Regions from separate parts of the Aneurinibacillus sp. XH2 genome, predicted to be linked through region 4. Evidence: riboswitches for the same ligand, from Rfam matches in the RefSeq annotation. Region 4 holds a riboswitch; each other region holds the start of a gene.

Region 1 (8,072 bases), 1.8 Mb from region 4:
GTACAATTAGGCTTAAGCTATACAAAAATGGCCATCATTATCTCGGATAAAGATGAAGAAATTCGTCACGTAATTTTAAATGAAATCGATAGAGGGGTTACGAAAATAACCGGCATAGGCGGCTACACGAATGAAAAACGTCCGGTTTTACTATGCGTACTTGAACAAAGCGAACTGTCAAAATTAAAGCAGCTAGTTAAAAACGCCGATCCTTCTGCGTTCGTTATTATATCCAATTCTATAGAAGTATTGGGCGAAGGATTCAAGCGCTAATCCACTCCTCTTATCATTTCTAATTTTGTTATTCGAAGGTTGAAAAGTTACTAACCATTAAAAAAGGGGCTGTCCTAAAAATAATGGGCCAACCCCTTTCATATTTACGAATTCATGTGACTAAACGCCCCTTCATTCATTGAGGGGATAAAAATCGCTTGGCTCAAAATCCCGGTATAGGATGGTAAGAAGAAACATAATATCATTTATCTATCCTCTCACCATAAAATCGACATCGAAATATCAACTACAGCCAAAAAAAAAGAGTATGCTCCATTTCTACTCTTTACTTTTTATCATTTTATATCCTAACCATGTTATAACAAATGTAGCCACCATCAAAACAGTAAAAACTATCAAGAATATGCCATCGAAAGTTTCCGTATTCATGGATCGTTCCTCCTTAATCAAATCAATCTCCTATTTATTTTAATTCAAAATTTCGATATCTTTATGAGACTTTTATGAATAATTATTGAAATATGTTGAGGTTCACGGTTAGTGATAGCAAACAAAAAGTCCGAGCACGCCGGGTTTCATGGTTTGTGTTTGCTATTCATTTTTTAGTGACTTAGACGCTCCAAATAAAACCGCCACTCCAGAAACAAGACAAACAGCAAGTAAAACTATATATCCCATGTTCACATTCTCCTTATACTAGATAATCATTTTCATATTAACATAGTATTAATAATGCTTTTGTGAATAATTATTGAACGATCCAAAAATCCCCGCCAAACATTTAATAATTTGGCGGGGATGCTGGTATGGGATCATCTGAGCCATTTACTTACCTGTTTTCTCTTCATTCTGACATTTCGTTTGGCAGCTTGCTTGAATTCTAAAAGAAACTGTAAAATTCAATTATAATTTGAATTTATCTACAGACAATTGCAATTCCTGCGCAAGATTTCTAAGAGTAATAGTGAAACTTGACAATTCATCTATTAGAGAGGATTGTTTTTCAATAGCTGATGCGATATTTTCTGAACCAACGGCTACTTCTTTGGCTACCCCAGCCATTTCCTGTATAGAAGCCGTTACCTGTTCTGCTCCTGCAGATAATTGCTGGGAAGCTGCTGACACTTCCTGGATTTGATTGTTCACATGTTGGAAGGCTATTCTAATACTCTCTAAAGATTTGCCCGCCTCATTGATAACCGCCATTCCAGACTCAACTTCCTCCGCTTCTTTCTGCATACCAGATATAACTTTACGAGTATGCTCCTGCATTTGCTTAATAAACCCAGTAATCCCCTCTGCCGATTTTTTCGATTGTTCAGCAAGTTTCCTTACTTCATCTGCTACAACCGCAAAACCTTTTCCATGTTCTCCAGCACGCGCTGCCTCAATAGCCGCATTTAAGGATAATAAATTTGTTTGTTCTGTAATCTCCGTAATTACATCTGTAATTCTCTCAATTTCCTTAGAATGGTCCTCTAGTTTTTTAACCAACGAAGTCGTATCATCAACTGATTTGCTAATAGATTGCATCTGTTGAATTGCCTTGGATAGCGCTTCATTTCCATTTTCCACTTCTTTCACCGAGCTTTCAGATGTTTCCGCCACTCTAGAGGATGAATCAGCAATACGTTCAATTCCTATGGCTGTTTCCTCCATCGTACTTGCCACCTCTTCCGCTGTTTGAGAAGAGGCTTCTGCTCCTTGGTTCAGCCCCTCAACAGTGATAGCAATTTGCTTGCTGGCTTCATCTGTTTGTTCCATATTTTTTATTAGTTGTTCCGATAAAGCAATAACATGCATACTGGCGTCATTTACTTTTTTGATAATGCCTTTTAGGCCTGTTACCATTTCATTAATCGCATTAGCAAGTTCTCCTATCTCGTCTTGAGACTTTGTATCAATCGTCTTTACCGTTAAGTCTCCTTCACTTATCTTTTTCGCTATACTACTAACATACAAAATAAGTTTGATTTTTTTATTAAATAACCATATAAATACACCCATACAAATTAGTGAAAATAAAGCAATACCTCCGGCTATAACCCCTTTTATAAGAGGAAGAGAGCCATAAAATTCTTCTGGATATACAGCAATACCAAGTGTCCATCCCCAAGGTTTGTAATACTCTACATAACTCATTTGTGGTCGTTCTTTAGCCTCGTCTTGATTTTTCCACGTATAGGTTAATAACCGTTCGTTAGGATCGCTATTTTTACCAGCTTTCACAAGATCTTGTATCAAATAAGAACCATCTTCAAGCTTGAAATCCTTTTGATTTTGTCCTTCATATCCTAGCGGGTGCATAACTGCAATGTAATTGTCATCATAAGCCCACATATAGCCTTCTTTTTTATAGATAAAATGCGATTTACTTAAATCCCGCTTTTTCTTATCTTCTAACAACGGACCGTTGATATAATCCTTTGCTCTGTTTTGGGCTTCTTCCAATGTAAGATGGCCATTTTTAACTTCTTCATCCATTACCTGAATTATCGTGATTGCACCATCAACAATTTGATGTAAATGCTCAATACCTGCTTTCTCAAGTTCGCTTTTTGCAGAGTAATAAGTAACAACACCTACCAGAGAGCTTGAAATCATGATTGAAATGGTTACTGCTATTATTAATTTCCATCTTATACTAAAAATAATTTTCCTTTTTATCATAGTAATATCCTCCTTTTATAAAGACTGTTTTACCTTCCTTATATTTGCGTATCGAGCGATATATTGTCTTACTATTTAATTGATGTTTCCTAGCTACCAAACTGAACGTATATCTGTCTATTCCTTCACTAATTACTATGTACTGAATGCTAAATCTCACTCCCTTTCATTATGACTCTATATTGATAAACAAACTACATAAATACGATACGAAAGCTAGGCTTATCGCTACTTATGTAAAAAACAGAAAAGGCCATACCGCTCCCTAAGATTACCGAATGCGGAATAGCCTTTTTTTAAATTCATCAAACTTTTTAAAAAGATTTCGGTAACCCGGCTGTCATCATTCACATTGAACCTTAGACCCGTGGCTTTGCGTCCTTATCTTTCGATAAGTTTGCCTTTATCGTTAAATTAAGTTTTGCAGTTAATTAGCACTTATATCTCTTATATTATAGTCATAAAGTTCCATTACTTCAATACTGTAATAACATAAATTATATCTAATTATTCATATTGTTTTATTAATAAAATAAAATTTAAAAAAAAGGGGGGGCAAAACACTATTTTCTAAACGTTTGGTCAACTATAAAAAAAAGAAAGCCCTTGAAAAATCAAGGAGTTTGACGTTTGCTACTATCTGCATTCCAAGCAATACCCGTAAATTTCAAATTTAGAGAACAGATGAAATGCGGGTGAAACGTAGTTTATGAGCCTGCGAAAATCCTTGATTTTAAAGCTATTTAACATAACACGCAAGAAGTCCCCTTCCTTCACGCCTCCGGCGTAGGTGGGGGATGAATCGCGTGTTATGTTAAAAGTAAAAATGAAACAAATTTATTTTTAAAAATAAAAAGCAGTAGGCTGATCAGCTTACTGCTATAGTAACATGTAAAGGGGAATTCTAATTGTTCCTTCTTCTTTTAGAAACGTATCAGATGGAACCAAAAGTGTAAAATTATTCTCCAATAAAAAACCGATGATTCCTTAATGTAGGAAAAATCAATTTTTTAATTCCACAAATTGCATTGTCATATATTTCCTGTATTTTTCTGCCGGGACCCCTATTTACAAGGATACATATCTACAAAATTCAAATAATTTGGTTTTTTAACAGCCACTCTTTTAATTTTATACTCCCCTCTTCGTAGCTTATATCCTTTTGAATGATAGAAAAAGCATAGTAACCAAAAGGATCAATTTTAGGAGAATTAGTTAAACTTTTATTCACCAATATACTATTTTCTTCAAAATTTATATAAACATCCCAAATATCTGCATCTTTCTTTTTAAAAGCTATAACTTCTATGTCATAATTTTCATCTTGATATCCAATATGTAAATGGATATTATGGTCATATTGATCAGACAATATTACCACTCGCCTCTCCTAAAATATCACATGATGTTCCTTCATATCTGGTGCTACATGATAATGTAAAACATAAGGTCCCCCGGCCTTTATTGGATAATAATCTAGTCTAAATATTGGTTGACCGGTTTTTTTAACTCTTACCTGTATAATCCTCCCACCACCTCCTGGACCATCTATAGTATATTCATTAGCAGCATCTAAAGCTTTTTGAACATAGGGCTTAGCAACGTTCTATGCTTGTTCAGCCGCTTATTTACCTACTTTTTCTAATAATACTCTTAAAGCGTTTGCTACTACTGGAGCAACTGCGGCTCGAACCTCATTGTTATCTTTTTGTTTATCTTCTAATTCTCTCTCTAATTGCTGAAAAACTGGGTCCTCAACCAGAAATGTAAATTCTTCTTCAAATGACTTAATCTCCTTGTTAGTAACAGTTATAGACTCATCCTGATTTCATAGCCATAGCAGGCGAAACTGTTCCTAACAATAAACTAAAACATAAAACAAAACTCAATACTTTTGATGCTATTTTAAATCCCATACTTATACCACTTTCCATGGTTATATAGACTCTTAACTCGTCCCTAAAAATTCATGCTTTAAAAACTTAGATGGTGTTGCAAAACTTATAATCGCTGAATGGTAAAGGGTAAATATAATCAATTATGCATAATCCTATAATTTGTAAAAATAGGTCTATGAATTAGGTGGAAAATATTTTAAATTGTTAATATATGTATATATTGGGCGATGCATGCATTATATGTAACTTATTTCCTTTACGTCCGACTCAAAAAAAGAAAGAGTGAAGACGAAGTGTTTGGATCGTTAAAAAATATATATGATATGTATAGGCTCGGAAAAAGTGTTGTGAACTCAAAAAGTTTTCAAAAATCACTCAACAGAGCGGAAAAAGAATATCAAAAGAGAAGGAAAAAGCAGGAGGAAAAATTAAAAAGAACAAAGGCTGGAAGAAGGCAATTAAAAGAAATAAAAGCTTATGAAAAAGCTACAAAACAATTGTGGAAAGGGTTCACTCAGTCCTTTCAGACCTTAGGTAAGGTATGCACTTCCGCTAGAAAACTCGCAACCAACCTATTGCCCATTGAACAGATTTACAAATTAAAGAAGATCATGAAGGCTGAGGTGATAAAGAAACAAAATTCCGCTATTAAAAAGTTGCAGAAGCCAAAATCCATTCAAAAACCAAAATCAGTCTCCCCATCACCTCCACCAAAGCGTAGTATGATGGATGATCTGGTAGTTGGATTAAAGAAGTTTGGAAGAGAGTTCAAACCTGCTTTTTCTCACGGAGCCAAAGAGCTTGCTACGCTTTCAAATTATAAACCCTTAACCAGGGAATTAGTTGGAAAAGAGAATTTTGACGCATTAACAGACAATAAATGGACGATGGATGATGTGAAAGCCGCAGGCGGAGCATTAGAAAATTTGTTTTTAGGAAGACTTAAGGTTGTCAAAAACATCAATAAAACGGTTAAAATTACAAAAAGATTGGATAAAGCGAAACAGCCATTACAACCGCCGAAGCCGAAACAATCCACTGGGAATGCAACTAAGGGGACGGGAAAACTTTCAACACGCGATACCCTGTTAAACGCGGTTTCAAATCAAAAATTAAAAAATGCTATTGATCAAATGTATCGTCCAGGAGCAACCATTGGGGATGGTGGATTAGCGGATGCAATTCGACATGAACTCTCAACAGGTCAACTTGTAGGTGGAAAGTCTCATATTCAAAAAGGTATTGAGCGAGTTCGAAATCTAGAAAATATAATTAAGAAAGAGAATTTGAACCCTAACGACCTAGCAACAGCACAGAAGTTATTAGATGATCTCAAAGACGCTCTGCAAATAAAATAAATGGATGTGATAAATCTTGAACTATGATTGTTTAATCGACGAACTATTAAAGGCGGTTCCTGAGATAAAGCCTGATTATGAAAAAGAAATGGAGTGGTGGGGAGAAGAACAACCTGGTCCACATAATATTTTTGGAGATGTCTTAAATCCTTTTGTCAGATCTTTATTAAGTAAACAGGGAGAAGAAGAGCTGTTAGTCAAAATATTTGACTTCTTCGAAAGAATGGCTGCTTGTGAAGATATCATGGTTCAAGAGGTTTTAGGATGTACAGTGTTAGAATATATCGGTGACGATAAGACACTGTTGGAAAAAGCAAAGAAATATATGGGTAAACGGACTTTACAAATGAGCTATGAGATTGAACGAGGACTTGGTAGGTCCTAACTGGAGAAAGGGAGAATACTTTATTAGCCTTGGGGGCATTTTTACCCCGAGGCTTTTTTCATACGCAAACTCCATGCAAGTACAGGATGGCTAGAACGATAATGGAAAGGACAAAGTAATGGTTGATTTCGTGTAGAAGAAAATACATATTATCAGGTTTACTTCATTGAAGCAGGGTCGTACAATACAACCAACAAACCATACACTTACACACTTGACAAACACGCCTAATAAACTTAGAAGGCTTATTCCAACTTGCAATGTGAGGGGGAGTGAGCCTTTTTTCATTCTAAAAAACGAAAGGGGAAGAAAAACGATGGCAAAACGTGTACAAGCAGTAGAAGAAAAGGTTGGCTTAATTGCTCAGGCACAAGCAGAGTACGAGGCAATCGTAGAGGAAGTAAGGGGATTCTGCCAGAAAGCACAGGAACTGAGGAAACAGGCGGACGAGTTAAGACGCTCTGGCAGTATCGACCCGCAAGTAGCGAAGGAAGTAAAACAGCTACTCGAACAGGCTGAATTCTTTGACCAATTGGCCGACAAAAAGGACGGACACCCAAGGCTGGAAGCCATTCGCCGTCTGGAAGAATTACAACGTGAAGCCTCTGGATTAAGGGAGACTGTACAGCATAACAAAAGTGTGCTAGCCCGTCAGAAACAGGATTTGGACGAGGTAAAGGAAGAAGCGGCGGCGATGATTCGGCGGGCAGAGGAACGAATACGGGAAACGGAACAACTATTAGTTTTCCAAATGGCGAAACTGGAAGAATTGGAGGGATAGACGAATGGCACAATTAAGCAAAGAAGCTTTAGAAGCACGCCGTCAGTACGAAAGAGAGTACAGACGGAAATGGCGGCAAAAACCAGAAAATAAAGAGAAGCAAAGAGAGTACGAGCGGCGATATTGGGAACGCAAGGCAAGGCAGTATAAAGAATAACCCACACAGCCCCACGCTCTTGTAGCGCAAACCGTATCAACAATCAAGGCAAGGGCATTTTACCTGACAAGGAACGAAACCACGATACAAACCAAATACAACGGTCACAGGAGGAAAAAGCAGATGAATAAACAACAGTTGGAACAGCAATTATGGAATCAGCTACAAACGAATCACAGGCTTTTAGACAGAATGGAGATACTGGCAGATAAACTCGATCTATACAGAGCCTTCATACAAGCGAACGGATTAACAGAAGCGTTTATAGATTTTGAAAATAGGTGTAAGGATTTGGAGTTGAAGCACTGATTGAAAATAAGCAGATAAGCTGGGGGCGTGTAGTCCTCCCCCGATTGGGGAAACGAACCCCATGAAATGAGGTTAGGGGTGAAAGGATGGAGAAAAAACTGTGCGGGGCAAAGACAAGAAACAGCGAGCCTTGTAGAAAAGCCGCTTTGGCGAATGGACGCTGTAGGTTACATGGTGGAAAGTCCACTGGACCGAAAGACCGCTCAAAGTTAAAAGGGAATAAAAACGCATTGAAGCATGGTCAGTATGAAGCGATCTGGCTAGATACACTAACTGAGGA
Region 2 (8,072 bases), 370 kb from region 4:
TTATTCTCGCCGGAGAAATTGAAGGGCAGGACTGGACACACCTTGGACTGATGGATATAAAAGTGGCACGCAACGCGTTCGGACGCCAGCGCGAAAGTTTTGAAACCGATCTTCCGGTGGCAGGTATTGCCGAAGATTTCCGCGCTGTGTTTATCCGTGCTCCGCTTATCCGCGAAGTAGGGGAAGAAGTCGACATCTTGGCGCGATATAAAGACGAAATCGTCGCCGCCCGCCAAGGGCATTTGCTCTGTGCTTCTTTTCATCCCGAACTTACAGATGACAAACGTATGCACGCTTATTTCTTAGAAATGGTCAGGGAGTACCGGACACAGGAAGCGGCCGTTGCCCAATAAATTAAAATTGCTTAAGACGGCAAGCGAAAACGCTGGAAGCGGCGGGCGCTTGCCGTTTTTATACAACAGGCGTTTTTCTGTAAGTGACCGTCGCCTCAATAAACGCCCCAGTCGCCCGGCACAATTCTTTAACGCCCTCTGCAAGCAATGGTTCATTCATAAACGAAAAACTGAGTCTTAGGAAATGGTGTTTCGACTCAATCGGATAGCAGGCCGCTCCGGGGAGAAATGTAAGCTGATAGTTGCTGGCATACATAAGAAAGTCTTCCGTATCCACATGCGGAGGAAGCGAAAGCCATAAATTTACTCCGCCTCTGGGTGTAAGCCAGCTAATCCCTTCCGGCATATGCTTCGCCAGCAATTCAATCATCATATCGCGGCGAAGTTGCAGAGCAATGCGCAATTTTTTAACATGGTTGCGCATCCGTTCCGAATAAAGCAGCGGGAGCACCGCTTTTTGCGTCAATAGCGGGCTGCCAAGATCCATATTGCCTTTAGCTGCGACCAATCTATGAAAAATTGTGCCAGAAGCGACCAGCACGCCAATCCGGCAACCGGGAGCGAGTATTTTACTAAGGCCTTTCAAATAAATCACATGGCCGAGCGGGTCCATGCTTTTTAGCGAAGACGGGGGCTTATTCTCATAATAAATTTCGCTCCACGGATCATCCTCTAGGATGATGCTCTGTGTCTCATAGGCAATGTCAAGCAACTGGCGTCGTCGCTCGATACTCATCACCGTTCCGGTTGGATTATGAAAGGTTGGCATCGTATAAATAAGCTTTGGCTTGTATTTCTCACATAGCGCCGCCAGCATATCTACTCGCATTCCATCCTTATCTACAGGCACGGGAAGAATGGTAGCCCCGCGCCAGCGGAATACATCAATCGCCGCAGGGTAGGTAGGCGCCTCGGTAATGACGATATCCCCTGGGCCGACAAACGTCCGAGCCACGAGATCAATGCCCTGTTGTGTTCCATTCGTAATTAAAATTTCTTCCGGTGTTACTTGAATTTGCTTATCCCGTAAATAAACAGTTAGTTCTTGACGCAGCGGCAAGTCACCCTGAACGTCGCTGTACGTGGAAAGAATTCTCGGCTCCTCAGCAAGAATGCGCTGAATTTCTTTTTCCAAGTACCGGTTTGGCAAAAGCCCAGGGTCAATCGTAGAAGAAAAAAATTCATAGCGGGCCGATACCTGGTGATAGCGTGAAAACTGCGCTCGTGGCAAATAGTCGGGAACCGACAGTTGCCAATCAAACGGCGACTCTTTTTTTGGCAGCTCTTTTTTCGGCGTTGTATCCGCCGCTTTTGTCCGTACAAATGTGCCTTTTCCTTGAATACGTATAATATATCCATCTTCTTCAAGCGCATCATACGCTTGAACGACTGTCATGAAACTTACATGAATCTGTTTAGCCAGCGCACGGACAGAAGGGAGACGTGTGCCTTCTTCCAACAACTCCGACTGGATACGGTCCACAATCGCTTGATAAATTTGCTTGGCCAACGGAACAGGAAGCTGCCGGTTCACTTTTATTTGCATAACGGATAACTCCTTATTAAGTGTTATATAAAGATATACTGTTATATAAGCATAACATAATCATCAGTTTTATAGAAAGTGCTCCTTCGTTCAATATTTATAGCCTTTCCATCGTAATCAAAGCAGCCATTCCCATCCACGGAATGGCTTTATTGTTATGTGAGTAAATAATAAAAGGTTATGAATAAAAAATGTATGGATGTTATCTTTTTTATTTTTTCTGTTCTCCGTTTTGATAAGCCGCGATGAACTTAGGAAATCTCCCGAAATAACTAGTACTTTTATGAGCTTCTCTTCATATTCACAAGATACGGTTTAATATTTTTAATAATACAAAAACAGGAAAGATGGTTGATTTATAAAGTTATATTAGTAAAATAATCCTGGTAGAACCAACCTATTCTAATCTGAAAAAGGCAAATCTATCGAAAGGTAGAGACGTAAAGCCAAGGGTCTAAGGTTGCAAAACTATGACAGCCGGTTGCCAAAATTGTAGCGCACATAAGTGTCGTTCGTAAAAGCATTCTATCATCTTGTCAAAGGTTTACAAATCGGGTGTACTGCATATTGGCACAGGCTATTCCAAAGAATATGGATGGCCTTTTTCTTTTAGTATTAAAAAAATAAGAAAATCAAGCAAAGGGAATGGGGGATAAACATGAAGATGAAAGACATACAAGCTTTGTTTCCAAGCGAAGATGGAAACAAAGAACGTCGGCAGGTGCTACTTCAATTCATGCAAAACATTGTGGAGGGGCTTGATCGCCTGAAAGACCCACAACGCGCAACACTAGGATCGATGCAGGAGAGGACAGGAGAGTTTTACAAGGATATTATAGACTGCGCGCAGGTTCCAGAGCGCGGAATAGCATTGGATAAAGTCGTTGAAGAACTTCTCGGGTTAGCCAAAGGACATCCGTATCATACAAGAAATTTCGTAAGTAATGTATTGCCTATGGCAAGTATTCCAGGTATTCTGGGCTCTTTACTTACTACATTGTTAAATGGCAACAATTTATGGGATGTATACGGACCGGCTGGCGCGGAGGCAGAAGTAAAAGTCATCGCCATGATGTCCAAACTGGCGGGTTATGACGCTACAAAATCATGGGGATACACGACATGGGGCGGGCAAGGAGCCGTATTCTCAGGGCTGCGCCTCGCTATCGCCAAGCAATTCCCGGATGCTAAAGAAAAGGGCGTGCCTGGCAATTTGTACTGCTTTGCTTCAGAAAACGCGCATTATAGCCTTTTTAAATCCATGGAGGCGACCGGCATCGGCAGTAACCATTTGATTACGGTCAAAGCCGATCCGCTAACGCACGCTATGAATACAGATGATTTGCGCGAAAAAATGGAACGTGTTATTCAGCAGGGAGGTATCCCCATATACATCGTCGCCACGACAGGGGCCACGGATTCATTCGGAATTGACGATATAAAAGCGATTAAAGAAACAGCCGATGCAATTACGAATCGATACGGGCTCCATCCGGCGCATATCCACGCCGATTCGGCGCTAGGCGGATTCTATTGCCTGTTTAACGACTACGATTTTGCGCGCAATCCGCTTCAACTCGAACAGCCTTTGTGCGAGAACTTACTGCAAATCCGCGAAAAAATGCAGCATTTACATCTGGCTGACAGTCTCTGCTTCGATTTTCAAAAGCTCGGACAAACGCCGTATCTTACGAGCCTGTTCCTTGTGAAAAACGGAAAAGATATTGGGCTGCTTGATTTGCATGAGTTCGAAACACCATATGTGGGCAACCGGGGCTATGGCAGTTATCACACAAGCTACACGCTGGAATGCTCGCGTATGGCCAGTTCGATCGCGATATACGCGGCACTGTTGGCGTTCGGCGTGGATGGCTACCGCCAAATCCTTGCCAATTATGTGCGGGTGAATATGGCGTTCCGCGACAGGCTATTGGCCCGTTTTTCGAATGTGGCTGTTACAAATGAGAATAATCCTGGACCGATTACGACTTTCCGGTTTTATCCAGAACAGGCGGAGTGGCACAAAGAAAGAGCAGGGAAACTTACAGGCAAGCAGATTAAACAGAACAACGAATGGAACTACCCAATATTTGAAGAATTAGGCAAACACCGTGAGCACGTGTTTTTCGGCGATACAACAAGGCAATGCTTAGTCGATGCATCCGATGTTTCAGAACGTGTACCTGTTTACGCTGCTAAGTTTTTTTCGATTTCTCCTTATACAACGGTAGAAACGTTGGACGAAATTGTTGAATTTTTGGCGAAACGTGTGGCATGCGTAGACACAATGCGAAATGCGAGGGAAAAGACCTATGTTTAAAACAAAAAGCTCCCTCGGTAAAAAAATTACCGCCTATTTTGCAGGTTGCATTCTCGTATTATCTATCATCTTCAGCTTTGTTTCTTATGAGCTTTCCATGTGGATTGTTAATCAATACGTTTTGCCCCAGTTCGAGAACACGCTGCAAACCAATATCCGGGAACTTGAGCGGAATTTGGACAAGACGCTGGCTACTCGTTCGGACGCAGGCTCAGACTCGGCCTATGCTAGCCTGCTGGCTTTCTTAAATGAACAAAAACAGGACATGGGTGCCGAATATGTGTATGTGCTCGGAAAAAAAGATAAAGCCTATATCGTTGCGCTGAGCGGAGCCGCTGAAAAACGAAACGCGGACTACACGTTCACCGCAGGGATGGAAAGAGCGTTTGACAACCCGGGAACCGTGCAGTTTAGCGAGGTATACGAGGACAGCTATGGTGTACATAAATCGGTCTTCACCCGTCTTGCGGGAACGGATATGATCATCGGCATTGATATGAACGCAGAGTTTGTCAAGAAGTTGAATCGCTACATTATTGGTATTAGCATCTTGCTTACACTGGCACTTATCGTTTTCGGTTTTGCCGCTGGCTATTCGATAGCGAGAAAAATCATAAAACCGATACAGCTCCTCGTCCAACATACACAAAAAGTGGCAGCTGGCGATTTGCGCGATGAAATAAAAATTGCAAACAACGATGAACTTGGGCAGCTTGCGACCAGCTTTAACCATATGAGCCAGCAGCTTAAAGATATGATTTCACAATTGTCGGCTACATCAAACCATGTGGTGGATTCATCCGAGACCTTATCCGCCAACGCGCAACTGACAACGGAGATGGCACACCAAATGGTAGCGGCGACTGAAGAAATTGTATCTGGCAACCAAACAGTGTCGCAAGCTGCGGAAGAGAACGCACAAGCTATGGGAGAAATCGCCTCGGGCATCCAGCACATTAGCGAATCAGCTGTTGCTGTTGCCGAACAATCCGTCAAAGCGGCACAGGAAGCGAATGACGGTAACGATCGGATTCAAAAAGCCGTATTGCAAATGGATTCGATTTCCGCTTCACTTTCCCATTCGACGGTACTTGTAAAGCAAACAAACGAGCGCACAAACCAAATTGGCCATGTAGTGGAATTGATTACGAGCATAGCCGATCAAATTAATCTACTCGCGCTTAATGCAGCGATTGAGGCGGCCCGCGCTGGAGAATATGGCCGCGGATTCGCGGTAGTAGCGGACGAAGTGCGCAAGCTTGCCGAACAATCGGCCGCTTCTGCAAGCAAAATTGCAGGCTCATTGCATGCCATTTGCGAAGATTCGATTAAATCAGTGGAAGCGATGAATCAGATGGCGGCGGAAGTACAGGCCGGAACAGAGGTCGTAAATGAAGCTGGTCAAGCGTTTGAAAATATTCTCAGTCTCATCGACGATATTTCACAAAAAATCCAGGCGGTTTCCGCTGTAACACAACAGGTATCCGCAAGTGCTCAGCAAGTATCTGCATCGGCGGAAGAAACGGTACAGATCGCCTCGGAATCCCTTGAGAATACAAGAAAAATAGCAGCTAGCTCCCAGGAGCAGTTAGCGTCAATGGAAGAGAGCGCAAATGCTATCAAAGAACTGCAAGCACGGGCCCATTCATTGCAAAGCAAGCTCGGCAACTTCAAAATTTAGCAGGAGGAAGAAGAAGGTGTCCCAGAGGTGATGGGGCACCCTTTTTTCCTGCTTTAGAAATGATCCCTTGATAAATAGAAAGCCTATTATTCCTATGTAAATATTTCTAAAAAATAAAATAAATAGTATATATAGAAAGTATTGATTAAATGCATTGTAATGGTTATAATGAAATCGCTTGATCTAAAAAGGAATGGGAAAGTACATAAGTAAAAAAGTAAGGAAAGGGCATATTTCGTTTTATGCTCTTTTTTCGTGCGTAAAAGGTTTTGATTTACAGTATTTGTTATTGTGTGATATTGTATCATTGTTTATTTTGCGACATTCCAAAAAATAAACATAGGAGAAAAAAAGATGAGAGAAACATATTCTGTAAGGGAAAAAACGCGGCAGCTTCTGGTGATTCTGCTTCCAATTTTAATTACACAATTATCACTATATGCGATGAATTTTTTTGACACAGTCATGTCTGGCCACGCCAGCCCAAATGATCTGGCGGGCGTTGCAATTGGTTCCAGTATCTGGATGCCGGTCTATACAGGCTTAAGCGGAATTATGCTGGCCATAACACCGATTATCGCTCAATTAGCCGGGGCCAGAAGTACAGAGCGCATGCCGTTCACAGTCATACAGGGGGCTTACTTGGCACTCGCGTTGTCTATTGTTGTTTTCATTGCCGGTTCGTTTACGCTCAGGCCCATCCTTGACATGATGGAACTGGAGCCTACCGTGCGCGATATCGCTTATCATTATCTGATAGCTATTGGCTTTGGCATCGCGCCGCTGTTCATATCTATGGTGTTTCGCTGTTTTATTGATGCCCTTGGCTATACGCGTGTAACGATGCTCATCATGTTAATTTCGCTGCCCATAAACGTGGCGCTCAACTATGTGTTCATTTACGGAAAGTTTGGGTTTCCGCGTCTCGGCGGGGTAGGAGCAGGATATGCATCCGCGATTACGTATTGGTGCATCGCGTTTTTAAGTATATATGTTATTCACCGGATGTCCCCGTTTGCTAGCTACCGTATCTTTCGCTGCTTTTACCGCGTGGCGTTCTCTGCGTGGAAAGAGCAACTCAAGATCGGAATCCCGATTGGCTTTTCGATTTTTTTTGAAACAAGTATTTTTGCGGCCGTTACGCTTTTGATGAGCGAGTTCAGTACGGTGACGATCGCAGCGCATCAAGCGGCCATGAATTTCGCGTCGTGTCTGTACATGGTGCCAATGAGCATTGCGATGGCCCTAACGATCGCGGTTGGGTTCGAAGTAGGGGCACGGCGCTTTAAAGACGCGGTACAGTATAGCTATCTTGGGATAGGTATGGCCGTGACGATGGCGCTTGTTTGCGCTTGTCTGCTGTTTTTCTTTAACGAACAAGTCGCTGGACTGTATACAACCGATGCTGAAGTGCTTGAATTAACCATGCAATTTCTAATATACGCGCTTTTCTTCCAGTTATCTGATGCCGTCGCCGCTCCGATCCAGGGCGTGCTACGTGGATATAAAGATGTTAATATTGTATTCCTCATCGCGTTCGTTTCCTATTGGCTCATCGGCCTTCCAGTCGGCTACATGCTTGCTAATTATACGTCCCTTGGCGCATTTGGCTATTGGATCGGATTGATTACCGGTCTTTTGTTTGGAGCGATTGGTCTTTCGCTGCGTCTTGTTTACACGCAGCGAAAATTTTACCATGTATCAAAAGGAAGCCGAACAGAGCGGTTGGATAAAGATCTAGCCAATTGAAAGGATGGGAGTGTTTGTCTTTTTGTGGGTAATGCGATATAATTTAAATGTTAAGAAAATATATTTTTCAAGCATGGGATTGCATAGAAAAACCTGACTGTTTGCAGCGCATCATTCAGCACCGTATTTTCAATATACTTTGTAGTTAACGAAACACTTGTACGGAAAGGGGTATGGATATGGATAGCATACAAGGCACTTATCAAATCGTTGATGGCAGCGGTAAATTGGCTCTTGGAAACAAGGAAGTCATTTCCCTGGTAGTAGGAAAAGCGATTAAAATTCTTCACCCCGAACACGGATGGCTGCAGGGAATTTATCAGGGCAACGGTGAGGTCGTTCACCCACAAGGAACATATTCGTTGAAAGAAGGCGACATGATTCGTATTTTAAAGTAATTCTGCATAGAAAAGCAGGCGCACA
Region 3 (8,072 bases), 710 kb from region 4:
TCCGATTAAAAATAGATGCTCCTGATCATACGTCAGCTGGGCAAACTGATCAATCGCATCATGCGTCATAATGAGCGTCGAATCAACGTCACCCGGCAAGCGTTCCAGCGCCTGAAGCAGTTCCGAAACCTCTTCTTTTCTAGCGCTTCCCATCCTTTGCGCCATCCAAATCGCCAAAAGAATAAGCGCCGTGATTTGTGATGTATATGCTTTCGTAGATGCGACCGCAAACTCCGGCCCCGCTTTCGTCAGCAACGTACAATCTGCCTTCCGAGAGAGCGTACTACCAGCAGTATTTGTAATCGCCAGCGTCGAGCAACCATGCTTCTTCGCTTCGCGCAATGCTGATAACGTGTCCGCAGTCTCACCTGACTGACTCAACAAAATCACCAGATTCCGCTCGTCAAGCGTCCCGTGCTCATGGATAAATTCGGATGAATAAGACACTTCCACCGGCAAATCAAGCAACTGCTCCAGCGCTTTTTTGCCGATAACTCCCGCATGATTGGATGTCCCGCTCGCTACAATATCAACTTTACGCAAATTTTTCAGCTTTTCCACTGTCCATATTTGTGCAAGCTCCGGGAGATCCACCCCTTCCGGCGTCAACCGTCCCGTCAGCATATCCTCCAATGCTTTCGGCTGATCGAAAATCTCCTTCATCATATAATGTTTGTAATCGTGCAACAGCACATCATAAACCGTTTCGTCCGCCAGCGAATAGTGCGGCGTCACTTCTGTTCCGTCCAGCCGCTTTACCGTCGCTTTGCCCGGTGTCAAAATCGCAATTTCTCCGTTTTTAATTGGATAAATCTCCCTTGTGTACGGCAATAGGGCGGGAATATCCGAAGCCAAAAACGCTTCCTTCCTGCCCACTCCGAGCACGAGCGGATTATCCTGAGAGACAGCGATAATGGTATCCGGCTGCGCTTCGGACATAATGGCAAGCGCAAACGAACCCTTCAGCATAGGTAACACTTTCCGTACCGTCTCCTCTAGGTCACCTGTATCGTATTCTTCCAGCAAATGTGGAATTACTTCTGTGTCCGTTTCTGTTTTAAATGTATGCCCCTGTGCCATAAGAGAGCGCCTTACTTGCGGATAGTTCTCGATAATACCGTTATGTACGACCACGAAACGGCGATCGCAGCCGGTCAAAGGATGGGAGTTCGCTTCCGAAGGTTTGCCATGCGTCGCCCAGCGCGTATGGCCGATGCCAATCGTACCGTGCATAACGGGCTCACGCAGCAAATGCGCGCGCAAATCTTTAACCCGGCCCACCGTTTTCCGAATCTCGACATGCTGCTGGTTGGAAATCGCAATACCTGCTGAATCATATCCTCGATAATCGAGCGTATCCAAGCAATCCAGCAAAATCGGCACAGCACTCCGGTTTCCCAAAAAACCCACAATGCCACTCATACGTTTCCATCCTTTCCTTTGTGCCTCGTCTTTCCATTATACCGGATTCAAAACACTGAATCTAGCGAATGAAACTACTTATGTCAAGAATTCTCACATAAAAACTAAGGATGTGTGAACGAAAAAAGCGCCCGAAGTGAAAAGAACAGGCGCATTTTTTGGAGTCAAAGCCTATATATTCACATTCTTTTTTCGTAAATAGAAAAATAGGGCGGGAACCGCTCCAAGCAATAAACATACGATCAAAAACACCATTCCGCTCATGACGATAACATTGTAATCCATACAGCAGCGACCTCCTTTGATTTATGACTTAAGCAGCTACCGTATATGGCCATATACATTAGAATTGATACATACGTATTCTTTTACGGTTCGAAGGAAAAGCCAAGGGGATAACCCACAATACAAATGTCAATATATCAACCAAAATATATAGCTTTCTCAAAAGAAGTATGCATCTATATTGTAAAAACTACATATTAAAGATGAGTTACAAAATTATGATCAAACTATGATCTTGCCACCTTTTTAACGACAAAAAATGACTTTTTCAGCAAAAAGCTCCGATAAAGCTGAAGCTTACATTTTTATTCATGGCGCGGATATTTGCTTTGCGACTCACCGCCTGGCTGCCGTTTATCGAGACGTACCGCCTGAGTATCGGTATAGCTAGCAAATTCGCTATCCTGTTTTCCAGGCGTCGCTTGATTGCTTTGTTGTCGCTTATGATCCAACGTTATATTGTATTTCACTCTTTTGGACATAATAGCCACCTCCTTCTATAGCTTGTCCTTTCCTCCTGCCATTATTCTCATTGTATAATTGTATAATTTTCCATCTTTTATGAATTTTTTATTGACTTAACATAAAATGTTTGTATAATCTGAGCATAGATAAGCGTAGAGCACTTAAAATCCGGAGGAATTTTTATGTATTCAGATAAAAGACTTTTCTCTTCACTGTTTTTGATGCAACTGCTTTCTTCATTTCTTGTACTTGCCGGTCATTACACTGCGGATGTCGACGATTACATTGAGTGGACATTCTGGGAGACAACTTTGAACCAGATTAGCCGTTACGGGACAGTGATTTTAGCAATTATTACTGGTTTTTTTACTGCACACAGTCTGGATGGAAAAAAATTTTCAGGCACACGCTTTTTTAAAGGAAAGCTAAAATACATCTATTTTCCTTTTCTGTTTGCCAGTGTGCTGTACTTTATTATTATGAAAAAGGGCATACCGACAAACGAAAAAGACTGGCAGGATGTTTTGACCGGTCAAACCGCAGGGCACCTGTACTTTATTTTTATGCTTTGCCAGTATTATGTATTCGCTTATCTTTTCCGCCGCTTAATTATGAAGAAAAACATTCTGTTGGTTATCACCCTTTTCTTTGTCATACAATATATGTATATTCATATAATTGCACATGGCTGGTTTGGTCTAGGTATACGTCATTTTTTACCGACTTGGATTTTTACATTGTATTTAGGACACTTACTGTACTGGTATCGTAAACCGATGTTTATGTTTATGGAAAAGCATAAAATTGTTCTTATTGGATTATTGGTTCTATCCGGATTTACTATGTACTTTTTCGTTATGTCATCTAAACTATATACAGCTAACCATCTAATATTTGTCTTAGCAACATTTGCGCTGCTCGTCTCCAGCGCGGCGATATTGCATTATATTGTGGATGCGTTGCACCTGCGCTTTCAGAAAGGTTTAACATTCTATATCTATTTACTACATCCAGCATTTATTATATACGCTAACAAGTTTATGGAAACGAACTTTACCATTGAATGGATTTTTCATCACAAAGCTATATCCGCGCTGTATATGCTGAGCATCTATGCAGTTACATTCGCTGTGTCGGCGATTTGTGCCCAATTGGTAAACCGCGGTTTCAGCTGGCTGACAAGCCAAAAACAAAAAAAAGCCACAAATGCAATTGGTGCGAGGAAACTTGATGGATAGACGATGCGCCACAAAACAAATCCTCCTGGAAAATTGCAGGAGGATTTGTTTTGTCGTACATTCTACACCCAAAGCAGGGCATTCGCCGTTTTTAATGAAATCTAATTTGCATCCCGTCTTCTATCCCATCGTCTATTTCGTAATGGTTTTCTGTTAAATATTCCTGAAACATTGTGTGCAACTGCCGTTCAATGAGACGATTGTTCTCCACCATTAATGCCTGCACAGCTTCTTTCATTTCTTCGATCGTAAAAGCGGCGGAAAGCCGTTCCGCGATTTGCTTGTTCGTAAGTCCAATGGCCACGGCTATCACCTCCGTTTTTACTGTACCCGAATCACATAAGAACCATCCGTGTTTTTATTAATACGTAGTATTTTAATACTTTAAACAACAGAAAATAAAAAGTTCTCCCCCTTGAGAGAACTTTTTATCATATAAGCAAAAAATAATGAATAGAACTAAAAATTCAGATAATACCATTGGAGTCCATTTTTTCAAAAAGCCAAAAGACAACGTGCGTGTTTATCCGCTATTTATTTTGCGCCAGTGAATATTTTCCTTCCTTAAATTCGCGAACCCAGCGATAAATGATGCGGGAGTTTAAGCGATGTCTACGCGCGACTATACTTAAACTTTCTACCTCTAAAGCCTCTTTCACTACTTGATGTTTGAATTGGATAGAATATTGTCGTTTCATCTTTCGTCTCCTTTTTGTGTTTTTTTGAAAAGAAAATAAAAAAGGGCTCTTTCGTGCGCGAAACAGCCGTGGTTATATGCCTATTCATTTATTTATAACCCCAGCTTTTCGGCAACCCGGCTGCCATGGTTTATGCCAGCATAAACGGTAGGCCCGTGGCTTTGCGTCCCCACTTTTCAGTGGGTTTGCCATTATCGAAGCATGCATTTATATAACTTTACAGTCATTTATTACTATAACAAATTTATCAGTATTTGTCGATTATCATAGCTATAATGTTAAAAAAAATTAATATTATAGGCCTTATAGTCCAAAGTATGCATAAAAAAGATAGAATTGCAAGGAGAGGAAATGAATATTTTCTCTCATATTTTTTTTCATCCACACATATGACATAATTGCTCTTTGCAAAACATGTTTTGGTGTAGGGCCAAATATAAGGTAAAATATATAGAAAGTGGAGGAAAATAAGGTTGAAACAAACATTGGAATATATGAAGAGCCTAATATATGAATGCAACATATTTAGTACATAGAAAGGGAGAAGAGAAGATGACAACGCAAACAAACAAGATAAAGCTAAAAACCACCGCACTTATTCTCGCAGCTGGTATCATGGCTGCTTCCGCGCCTCCGGCCTACGCGCTGGACGCATCTGGTATATTTACCGACGTGCCGCGCGACCATTGGGCCTGGAAAAATGGAACCCTTCCCTGGGCGGCACAGGCCGGAATACTGAATGAAAAGCAGACCGAAACCTTTAATCCCGGCGAAGTGATTACAGAAGCTGAGTTTCTTACGATGATGATGCGCCTATTCCCTGACACGCGGGACAAGCTGGGAACAGGAACAACAGAGGAAGTATACGCGCTCGCGCGTGAATATAATCTTCCGGCAGCAGGCATAAACGATCCGGCCAAACGCGCTGACGCGCTGACACGTATCCAAGTTGCGCGCCTTTTCTCCGCTGCCGGCGGCCACCATTACGATGACGAAGGCGCTATCGCTTACATGTATGAGCACGGCATTACGAAAGGCATGGATGGTGAATCAACCATCGCAGGATACGGAAGTTCCCAAAAAGTCAGCCGAGTGGAAGCGGTTCAATTTCTAAAAATGGCCCACGACACTGGCATCGCATCCACCATGCAAAAAATGCCGGAACAACCGTCTTACAATCCTGCTGTCACCCGTTTCATTAGCAGCAGCCCTGAAACAGTAGTCGCAAACTTGCACAAAGCACAAAATGCTATCCTTCCCAAGCGGGGCCAAATTCGAGATTACAATGCGATCAATTTCTGGGCAAAACGTTTATATGAAACGTTTCAAAAAATAGAAGTGACGCATGACGGGACATTGCGCATCTACCTGCCTTCCCTTTCGGAACATCAAACGCTTATTTATCATGTTGCTTCAGACAAATGGTACAGCGGAGAAATTGCCGGAAATGCCCGGTCAAACGTACCTGCTTATCTGGAATTTCCAGCAAGCGCCGATTGGAGCGTTATGCTTATGGCCAAAGATCAAGGTACGATTGTCGGGGATATGTACTATGACACAGCTTCACAAACAATTGAAATCAACAACATTGTGATCCAAAAACACGTAAAAAAATAAGAGGGCCCATCGCCCTCTTTCTTTTTATTCTTCTTGTGACGGTGATAAAAGGTAGGCAAGTAGCTTTTCTTTCACATAGCCAAGTTTTTGTGAATTCCCATCATGGAAAAAGGCATCGATCGCTCCTTCCCCATCGTATACAAACACGCTTGGGTGTTCCGCACCCACAAGGCGACCTAGGTCAAGATACTCGTTTAATGCTCGCACGTATTTCGGATCCTCAAGCAGCTTCCAGTTCCACTCCAGCATCGTACCGGCTCCTGTTTGCCGAGCAATCGTATTTGTCTCTCCTAGCATATCCATGCCTGTGAAATTGTCTTTGCTGAAGTAATGGTTCGGCTGCATCCAGGCGAAGTCAAATCCGAGCGTTCTCCATTGTTCGGCACCTGCTGCCTGGAAATATGGCGCCCAATAAAATTTATATCCCTTCTTGCGCACGATTGTGCCGATTTCTTTCACAAACTCACGGTCTGAATCAGGAACGATTTCATTCGTCCAATAAAAGCCCACAAGCCGCAGCGCTTGTGGATTTTTTGCGTTCCACTGAGCAATGATCCGATCCATATACCCTTCCACCAGCGCGGTGCGCTGCACCGGATGCACCGTTCCTATCGGGTTCGGCAAACCGATGATAACATTTGTACGGTATGTAGAATCTTCCATATAAGCACGCGCTTTCAACGTTGCCTTCTCCAGCAAATCTACCTCTTTGCCAGGCGCGAAAATTTCTTCTACATACTTAGTAAGCGTCTCAGATGGATTCCCTTTCGTCGTATCGAACGTTTCAAAGCTATAGCCACGCTGTTCCTTGCCGACTGGACGAATAATAAACGTGTCAAAGAGCCAGTGCGGTTTTCCGTGCCATTCGACCACCATGCGCTTAAATAAATCACCGACTTTTGTATGTTTGGCTTCGGTCATAAAAATCGTGTTGCCAACATATCCGTTCGCCTCCGTTTTGCGGGCAGGATATGAGGCTTTGGCAGGCTGAACCTGCCCATCCTTGGCATGCAACCACACAAAACGGCCGTTTTGTTCAATTTTGTACCAGCGACCCGCGTTCGCATACGCAATTGTTTCATAAGGCACGTTGTCCAATGTGCCTATCGGCTTCCAGAATGTATCTGGATACGGGTACAATTGTACGGGAGAGGTGACGTTGATCTTGCGTACACCGATGACTTCGGTCACATAATCTGCCGATGCATATAGCCAGCCTGGCCCCGCATCCGTGCGGATTTGGTACCAGCCTCCGTTTTGCTTAAGCACCTGAATCCGCTGTGGATGAATATACATAAGCCGCTTGGAACGGGCATCCGGCTGCTGATAAACGGATAGCGGATGATGAAGGAACATATATTTGCGGTTAGGGGTCTGATCCTCTCCTGTTTTTACCGGAAGAACTCGGACATACAGCTTGTCGGATTGCTTTACCCATACATCTCGTTTCTCATAGTGAATTTTGAACCATTGCCCCTGTTGTTCAAGAACCGGCTCCGGCATTTCATGCTGCGGGATTTGTCCAGCTGCCTGCACATCCTGCGGCGCGTTATAATACGGAGTCGGTTCCAGAAAGTACAGTTCACCGGACGGCCCGGATGCGTCAGCAGCCTGAATTTGCGTCGCGAAAGCGAGCCAAGCGAGCAACATACAGGTCACTCCTGCCAGAATTGTACTTCGTATTCGGACAACCATTTTTCTTTTTCTCCCCTTGTCTGTATAATCTTTTGCCCTTTTTATCATACCTCTGCTTCTCCATTTTATCCACACTTTTCCACAATATTTCTTCTTGTACTTGTATCCGCTTCATATGTAAAGAAATGATTTTTCCCGCACCGCGCCGGTAAAAACAGCGCTCGCAAAACATCTGGGGATTCAGAAGCCTACGATCGCTTTTCCGCTTTTGTTGTCAGAGGACGGATCTATAAAGACAAGACGGATATTGCCCGATTGGTCCTTCTATTATTCATGCTAGCAAAGTAGACCCGCATAATTTAACACTTAACGCTCGAAATACCGCCTTTGAAATTGAATAACATATATTCCTATTAACGCAACTTTCTCAAAAGGTTATTTGAGTACAAAAATAATACAATATTATAGATAGATTACTTATTGTTTCGTATATGCATATATATAGCAACACAAAAGGGGGCCCCATCACTTTTAGGACACCCTCATTTTTTCTTTGAAAACTGTTCTTGACCATCTCAAGCTGTCGAGTATGTTCTTATCATAACAGACAAGAATTCTTCATATGCTTCCTTAATTTTAAAGAGAGAATTCTAGTTCATGTTCATGATGATAGTATCAGCCTTACCCATTGGTGGGAGACTAAGAGTCATGA
Region 4 (8,072 bases):
GGAACCAGCATCCTAACTCTTCCGGCTGAAGTGGCTAAGACGGCAGGCACGGACGGCTGGATCTCGATTATTATCGGATCGATCCTCGCTACAATCGTTAGCTTATGTATTGTTCATCTTATGGCCAATCATCCAGGGGATACCATGCTTGAGCTGATGACACGGTATCTGGGAAAAGGACTGGGAAAAGCCATGATGGTGATCTGGATGTTATATTCTTTATTCGCTATCACGGTCATTCTTTTTGTTACCATATCCATTATTCAAATATGGATTTTGCCGAACACGTCCAGTTATTTAATCGTTACCCTGCTTATGATTAACACCTATATGATTATACGTAGAGGTGTACGGCTCATCGGACGTTATGCCGAGTTTGTTTTTTTCTTTACGCTCGGGCTGCCAATATTATTAATCATCCCGCTCAAAGATAGTCACTGGGTTTATCTGCTGCCCATATTGAAAGAAGGATGGATGCCGATCCTTTCTGCGGTGAAAACGACGACCGTTGCCTTCCTTGGATTTGAGTTGGCGTTTCTTTTCTATCCTTATCTAAAAAATAAAAAAGCCGCAGCCAAAGGGGTTGTGATTGCCAATGCCCTTACCCTGCTTGTTTATCTCCATATTACGTTAAGCTGTTTTGTTTATTTTAGCCCAGATGAAATTACGCAGTTTTTATGGCCCACGCTTACACTTGTCAAGCCGATCGAGTTTCCATTTCTCGAACGAATGGAAATTATCTTTGTAGCATTTTACATTTTTCTTTTTTCAACCTCGTCCATTCCCTACCTTTTTTTTGTTACGGATACCTTTTCTCAGTTGTGTAATAAAAAAGACTGGCAGCTGCCGTACCTTTTGTTGCCGCTCTTTGTGGTTGTTTTCTTCTTCTTCAAACCATCCTATAAAGTGCTTGAACTATGGAAAGAGTGGTGGGGGTGGATAAGTTATTTCACCGCCTATGCGTTCCCGGTTATCTTTCTTTTTTATGTTAAAGGTTATACACATTGGAAAAGGAGGAAAATCGATGATAAAGCAGGCTAAATTCATCCTAGCATGCCTTGACATGCGAGGATCAGCTTAATGACCCTATCTTTAGTCTAAAGAAAAAAGAGAGGGCCAATTAAGAAGTTCATGAAATGAATTTTAGTCCAATTGCCGCCATAAGAACCATACTAATAAACAAAACCCGACGCCATTCTTTTGATTCCCCATATATAAACATACCGACAAGCGCGCTTCCTACCGTGCCAATCCCAGTCCAAACGGCATACGCCGTTCCCATGGAGATCGTTTTCATCGCCTGAGAAAGAAAGAAAAAGCTCAAACAAAATCCCCCAACCAGTATGGCAATTGACTGCCAATTTTTTTGTTTATTTACTTTATTTATTCCTGTTACGCCGACCACTTCGAAAGAGCCGGCTAGGATAAGATAGATCCAACCCATTATCCTCTGTCTCCTTTCATTTCCCTTCCGCTTCAGCTCCAACGTTATCTTCCGATTCTTTCGTAACAACCTTCAGCCCAATTACGCCTATCAATAATAATAAAATAAGCAACACTTTCACCCATTGAAACGGTTCGCCAAACACAAGCATCTCCATGATTACGGTTCCAGCCGTTCCGATTCCTGTAAAAACGGCGTATACGGTGCCAACCGGCAGTCTGCTTGAGGAGCGAATCAACAAATCAAAACTAACGTAAATAGCTATTATCGTCCCAACCCATGTCCAAAAATTATAAGCATGCTTGAGTCCGATAACCCATGCGACTTCAAAAAAGCCGGCAATCAATACCAATATCCAGTTTCGGTTCATTCCATTGCCTCTCCTGTGTTTTTCTTTATTATTCATATAGATAATCCGCGCCAATACAAATACCAGGAAGCATGTAACCTTCTTATGAATCGTTCCGTTCCGCCATATAACATTTCCACGAGGAGCCCGTCAAGCAAACCCATGAACGCGACAGCGGCCCGCTCCGCACCGACAGAACGAATCTCGCCTTCCTCTATCGCTTTTTCAAACACCGGAATAAGAAGACCTTCGAGTTTATCCAGATAAATGTAAACATCGTGCATGACTTCATCGTACAAGTGGGTTGGCGGAAAAAATGTGATGCGTAGCAAAAATTTCGTTCTGTCATCATGCTCATACCGTGCTTTATACTGGCTCAAAAAGTTATACAAACGCTCGTGTAAAGGAATGTTTGCATGACGCGCAAAAAAATGAGTTACAAACTCCGCTTCATCACTAATAACATCCTCGATCACCTTTAGAAAAAGATCGTCTTTTCCTTTAAAATGTGCATAGATCGATGGCTTTTTTATCCCCACCTCATCAGCAATATGTGCAAGGGAAGCCCCTTCATACCCATGTCTGGCAAAATGAGCGAGAGCGACCTTTTTTATGCGATGGATCGTCATCTCCCGTTCACCTCCCTAACGTTCGTTAGTTCATTTTTACACAGATTTTCTAGAAAGTCAACGGACAGAGAATAAAACGTTCTTGTTCCATACTACCGCTGTTCTATCTTTTACAAACCAAAAAATTCCATATGATGCTTTTCACTTCTGTAATAAGATAATCGGTCATTCAAGTTACCTGTGTGAAATTCGAATTTATGTCCATCAGGGTCTGTAAAATAAACGGAACGTTTGTCTTTTTCATCTCTGTCTCTACCCGGAAGAATATTGACGAATACCTCCCAACTAGAATTTTGAATCATTTAGTTTTTCCCTTTTTAATAGTTACGCTAAATCACTCAAAATTCCTGCTTATTAGTGAAATGGCTACGTTCATTCTGCTCCGCTTCTATACAAATCCAAGTACAAAAGCAGCTCGTAAATCAGCACTAATGACCACCACAATCACAAGCGCTTTCTTCTTCGCTGTATATCTCGGTGCTGTAGGCCGCCCCATCTTCCTTAGCGGTTCTGCTGAGCCACAAGTTATGAAAGATAAGGAGTGGGTTTTCTTTTTCAATATAAAGTGGTATGATTATGTATGTTCGCCTTTCTTATGGTTGTTTGATCGTACTTACATCATATAAGAAAATGGCGAATTTTTGTTTTTTCTGATTGAGAATGATTCAACAAGTTCATTAGATAAAAAATAAAGTTTTCCTACAAGAGGTACTATGCATCCAGACATTCATTCTAATACAAATACTAAAACAATAAAAAAAATTTACATTCCTGTAAGTACAAAATTTTGGCTAAGTCATTTTATCGCTTTTTTGTGGATGTGCTTTTCCATTTATATTTCCATGCCTTGGTTAAAGGATTTATCAAGTATTATTTCTTTTCCTTTCGCTCTGCTCATTATTATAGGAATTTCATATATTCCAGGATATATGAATGCTTTTCTTGTTGCAAGCTTAGTCTTTGATCGACAGCCGCCGTTCAAGAATGAGTTTTCCACCGATTCTGTAACCGTTCTAATAGCTGCTTATAATGAAGAAGAAAAAATATTTAATACATTAAGATATCTTTCAAAGCAAGATTATAAAGGTAAAATAACTACGATGATTATTGATAACGGTTCAACTGATAATACTGTTTCCGAAATACTAAAAGCAAAACAGGAACTAGACTTGGATATTGCAATTTTTCACGAAGAGCATCCTGGAAAGTTTCATGCTTTAAACAAAGGACTACAATATGTTACGACTCCATATGTAATTACACTAGATGCAGATACATTATTGCATCCATCCGCTATTCGTTATATCGTAGCCAGAATAAAAAGTAGTTCAGAAGAGATATGTGCAGTGGCAGGCTCTATTCTTGTTAAAAATAGTCGAGATAATATATGGACAAAGATACAGGAATGGGATTATTTTTTAGGAATTGCTTCTATTAAACGGCTTCAGGGTTTATATCAGGGAACACTTGTTGCACAAGGAGCCTATAGCATATACAAAACTTCATGCCTCAAAGAAATCGGGGGATGGCCTAATGCAATCGGTGAGGACATTGTCTTAACATGGAGACTTTTACAAAAAGGGGGGAAAATTTATTTTGAACCATTAGCAGTAGCTTTTACAGAAGTACCTACCAGTTTGAAACACTTTGTTCGTCAACGCTCTCGTTGGGCTAGAGGAATGATTGAAGGGCTAAAGGAAATTAAACCCTGGGAACAACCCCAGCTATATACAAAATACTTAACCTTTATTAATTTGATTATGCCTTATTTGGACTTTGCATACACATTCTTTTGGATTCCTGGCCTTGTTCTTGCATGGTTCGGTTACTATTGGATTGTTGGACCTATGACATTACTCGTTTTACCTCTCACTTTAATAAGCTATAGTTTCCTTTATTTCTTTCAAAAAAAATATGTTTTTACCTCCTTACATTTAAAAGTTCGTAAAAACTTTCTCGGTTTTCTTTTATTTGTTCTTTTTTATCAAATGATTATGTCACCCGTTTCAACATATGGATATATACAAGAAGTGTTCAAACTACAAAGGATATGGAAATAGCAGCTGCATTTCTACAAAAGCACCCAGGACTGAAAGTTTCGCTCTAGATGATAACCGTCTTTATGTGACGGGAAAAAATGAATCATGTAGAAAAAAGATAGCTGTAGCTGATACCGATGGTTATAGAGCAAAGCCTCGCCACCCAAATGGGCAGCGGGGCATTATTATTTTTGCTGCACTCTTCCTCTAAATACCCCGACAATGTTTTAACATGACACTACAGAGAAATCTAATTCCAATGGTAGGCATTCTAACATTTTATCTCAAACTATTTTCGTCTATCATACGCTTAATTCTCTCTTTTGCTTCTTCAATATCCAATTCAACACTACTAATGATATCTAACCAATGTTCCTTCTGTTTTTTCATCGTAAAAAATATGGTTGGTTTTTCATGTTTAAGAATAGTGATTAGTTCTATTATTGGTAATGTTTCCCCAATCGCTTTCTCTCTAAGCAGACCTTTAAAAAAACTAGTAAAGATATAATAATGCTGTGACTCATCATGGTGTTTCTCTAGAAGTTTATAAAAATCCACTATCGCATCAACAACTCGATACATTTTTCTTCTCATATATTCCTCCTGGCAACTGGCTGGCATATCTTAAAGATAGAAGCCCCTATAGTTTTGCGTCCTTATCTTTCAATAAGTTTACCTTTTTCAGCAGGAATATATTATCACTAAAAACAAAGCGATAATAGGTATAAAGACATGCAAAAATTGCACCTATCTGACACGGCCCCTTCGTTTATCTTCTGATACTATCATCATACTCCCCCTATTTCAAAACAGCGCCCATCCAATCAAAAATCAGGCCATTTATCCCCGGATTAATTTAATCAAAGATATAACAGCACCATATACCCCCTAAAGCATTGAGCGGTTAACTCAAAATAGTTTTATGTCTACTTCGTAACATTTATAAACATAGACCATCCTATGCAAATATGTACTCAAGGGGACAAATGGTGAGTGATAAATGGGGTTCCAAATTATCGTTTACTGATCTTATTTTCTTAGATAAAATTTATGTATATTTTATTTAAATTCCAAAGGAGGAATAATATGTGAAAGGGGAGAAAGTCGTTATCACAGGATATGGAATCAAAGTTCCAGGTGGATATAATGTAAATCACTTTGCCGATACTCTTTTAACGGGAAAAAGCGCTCTAGACCTTTACATAGGAGAAGGAACGGAAGGAAAAAATATCGCATTCGGGGTTGTACATGATAGATTAGCAGAAATACAGAATAAAAAGTATAGAAGATACCCTAGGATCAGTCTTCTGGCTATGTCAGCCGCAAAGGAAGCGCTACAAATGACAGGAAATATCCATTTAGATCAATATAAAACAGGAATTTTCCTCGGAACGGCTTTAGGGGGAACCCTAGGATACGATGAGATTGTCGTTCTTGCCCAACAGAATAATCTGAAAGATATGCCTGTCAGTGGATGTGGGATCGTCCATTATCATAGCTTAGCTTCTTCAATAGCAGAGTTTCTAGGGGTAAATGGAGTTACGAGAACCGTAGCCACAGGATGCGCAGCAAGCATTGATGCCATCCAGGATGCCATTATGTATTTGCGTTCTGGCGAGTTAGACATCTGCATCGTAGGGGGGGCCGATGCGCCTATTTCTAAAACAGTGATATATGCCTTCGGAAAAATAAGATGTTTATCACAAGACAAAGAGCTACATATGATGGGCGTTCCATTTTCAAAAAAGAGCGGAGGATTTGTCATCGCTGAAGGAGCAAGCGTATTAGTGCTTGAAAGAGAATCGAGCGCTCTGAAAAGGGGAACAAAGATTTTAGGTGTCATTGACGAGGTCAGTACATCAAACGATGGAAAAGGAATATTTTTTTCAGACAGCGAAGGGAAACATTTGCTTCGTGATTTAGAAAAGGTAACTAAACATAGAAAGCCTACATATGTCAATAGCCAGGCACTTGGAATGAAAGAAAACGATAGGATTGAAGCTATCAACCATATGCAGTTGTTTGGTAAAGATGTTCCCATTACTTCTATAAAAAGTATAACCGGTCATACGTTTGGAGCAAGTGCAGGAGCACAAATGATTTCTTCTCTTATTGGAATGGAACGGAATTTCATTCCTAGTACAGTGAATGCGGTTCGAGAGGATTATCCGGAACTGTCTATTGTATATGATACCATTCAAACGGAAGTTGACAGTTTTGTTGTTACTTCTCATGGATACGGTGGAAATAATGCTGCTATTTTCATCTCTAAATACCCATTTTAAAAAATTCATACTTACTGAGGAAGGAAAACGAATGATTGAAACACATAAGGATAAAGAAAAATTGTTGTATTTAATTATCGAAAAAGTTCCAAACATGATCGAAGCGCATATTCAAAATATGCTACAAAAAACAGAAAACTTCCATAAAGTTATTGAAGACCTTGAAGCCTATAGAACTTCTTTATATTCAATATATACTACTGTGGCGAGAATATTATTTAAAGAGAATGAGGAATATATAGAAGCGCTACAACAGCTGGAGAAAACAGGCTATGAAGTAGGGCTTTATTTTGGAGAAGTAAAAGAAATGAATCGAGAAACATTCCTCCAGCTAACACATAGTATTCGAATACATTCTTTTGATTATGTTTGTTCTTTAATTAATGTTCATCTCTCCAAGCCAGAAGAACGCTCTTTTCTGATCTCTAGGCTTTTTGAAATTCTAAATGCGAGATTTAACAGTTGTGTCAACGGCTTCCTTTCTGCAAAAGATAAACAAATCCATTATTTGCATAATCAAAAACTATCAATTATGGGGCAAATGGCAGCGGGCATGGCTCATGAAATCAGAAATCCGCTTTGCAGTATTAAAGGTTTTCAACAACTGATGAAACGAATGGTCCTTAATAAAACAGCAAATACAAATAATTTTTTGAATTACATCGATATTTGCATTAACGAAATTACAAAAATCGAAAACCTGGTGTATGATTTCCTTTTGTTAGCGCGTAAAGGAGACAGTAGAAAAAGAAGCTGGGAAAAAGTAAATATCAATCAAATTTTCCAAAAAATTCATGCGTTAGCTGCATGCTTTGCATTAGAAAAGAACGTTACTCTTCATTTATCTCTGCCATCAACTACTCTTTTCACCTATGGAATCTCTTCATATATCGAACAAATCATGCTTAACATTATCAAAAACAGTATCTCTGCGCTACATCCTGGAGGACTCTTACTCATCAATTTGTATCCTTCGATAGACAGCAAAGAAGCGATTTTAACTTTTGTCGATAATGGAATAGGGATTCCGGAAAATCACATAAATAAAATTTTTGAGCCCTTTTTTACAACGAAAGAAGACGGAACGGGATTAGGTTTGTCCATATGTAAAAGGTTAGTTGAGGAAATGCGAGGAAGTATTCTGATACAGTCAAAAGAAAAAGAGGGAACAACTGTCGAGATTCGTTTGCCCTTAGTTCCCCATGTCATGTAGATCCTTATTAATATCTTCAACTAACACATAATTCTTTTCACCTATTTATAAGCAACATTAATTTACATAACTTTAACTTGTATATATTTTTTAACCAAATATAACAAAAGCAT

What was found. A riboswitch is a leader RNA that binds a small molecule or an ion and turns the genes downstream of it on or off. The one in region 4 is predicted to bind cyclic di-GMP.
Region 1: another riboswitch for cyclic di-GMP. It lies ahead of ACH33_RS16730 (methyl-accepting chemotaxis protein); the one in region 4 lies ahead of ACH33_RS08040 (hypothetical protein).
Region 2: another riboswitch for cyclic di-GMP. It lies ahead of ACH33_RS09880 (pyridoxal phosphate-dependent decarboxylase family protein); the one in region 4 lies ahead of ACH33_RS08040 (hypothetical protein).
Region 3: another riboswitch for cyclic di-GMP. It lies ahead of ACH33_RS18765 (transposase); the one in region 4 lies ahead of ACH33_RS08040 (hypothetical protein).

Annotation. Positions count from the first base shown of each region.
Region 1 is NZ_CP014140.1:3,374,078-3,382,149, forward strand. Features, by position in the region: gene ACH33_RS16725 (YitT family protein) at 1-273, shown strand, start outside; gene ACH33_RS16730 (methyl-accepting chemotaxis protein) at 1,138-2,904, opposite strand; cyclic di-GMP riboswitch class I at 3,229-3,316, opposite strand; gene ACH33_RS16735 (DUF3986 family protein) at 3,998-4,276, opposite strand; gene ACH33_RS16740 (hypothetical protein) at 5,096-6,160, shown strand; gene ACH33_RS16745 (DUF7674 family protein) at 6,177-6,545, shown strand; gene ACH33_RS16750 (hypothetical protein) at 6,862-7,326, shown strand; gene ACH33_RS19905 (hypothetical protein) at 7,331-7,483, shown strand; gene ACH33_RS16755 (hypothetical protein) at 7,607-7,792, shown strand; gene ACH33_RS16760 (HGGxSTG domain-containing protein) at 7,879-8,072, shown strand, end outside.
Region 2 is NZ_CP014140.1:1,987,313-1,995,384, reverse strand. Features, by position in the region: gene pdxT (pyridoxal 5'-phosphate synthase glutaminase subunit PdxT) at 1-353, shown strand, start outside; gene pdxR (MocR-like pyridoxine biosynthesis transcription factor PdxR) at 412-1,899, opposite strand; cyclic di-GMP riboswitch class I at 2,305-2,388, shown strand; gene ACH33_RS09880 (pyridoxal phosphate-dependent decarboxylase family protein) at 2,564-4,219, shown strand; gene ACH33_RS09875 (methyl-accepting chemotaxis protein) at 4,212-5,900, shown strand; gene ACH33_RS09870 (MATE family efflux transporter) at 6,255-7,649, shown strand; gene ACH33_RS09865 (hypothetical protein) at 7,829-8,047, shown strand.
Region 3 is NZ_CP014140.1:2,331,223-2,339,294, forward strand. Features, by position in the region: gene glmS (glutamine--fructose-6-phosphate transaminase (isomerizing)) at 1-1,422, opposite strand, end outside; gene ACH33_RS19390 (hypothetical protein) at 2,013-2,189, opposite strand; gene ACH33_RS11505 (acyltransferase family protein) at 2,355-3,410, shown strand; gene ACH33_RS11510 (hypothetical protein) at 3,502-3,714, opposite strand; gene ACH33_RS18765 (transposase) at 3,941-4,108, opposite strand; cyclic di-GMP riboswitch class I at 4,216-4,308, opposite strand; gene ACH33_RS11515 (S-layer homology domain-containing protein) at 4,661-5,725, shown strand; gene ACH33_RS11520 (DUF4855 domain-containing protein) at 5,750-7,468, opposite strand; gene ACH33_RS11525 (copper amine oxidase N-terminal domain-containing protein) at 8,011-8,072, opposite strand, start outside.
Region 4 is NZ_CP014140.1:1,616,580-1,624,651, reverse strand. Features, by position in the region: gene ACH33_RS08070 (GerAB/ArcD/ProY family transporter) at 1-1,041, shown strand, start outside; gene ACH33_RS08065 (DMT family transporter) at 1,130-1,444, opposite strand; gene ACH33_RS08060 (DMT family transporter) at 1,461-1,814, opposite strand; gene ACH33_RS08055 (TetR/AcrR family transcriptional regulator) at 1,847-2,422, opposite strand; partial or broken gene ACH33_RS08050 (metallothiol transferase FosB) at 2,533-2,694, opposite strand; gene ACH33_RS20070 (hypothetical protein) at 2,716-3,048, shown strand; gene ACH33_RS08045 (glycosyltransferase family 2 protein) at 3,136-4,482, shown strand; gene ACH33_RS08040 (hypothetical protein) at 4,741-5,055, opposite strand; cyclic di-GMP riboswitch class I at 5,064-5,148, opposite strand; gene ACH33_RS08035 (beta-ketoacyl synthase N-terminal-like domain-containing protein) at 5,550-6,746, shown strand; gene ACH33_RS08030 (sensor histidine kinase) at 6,778-7,959, shown strand.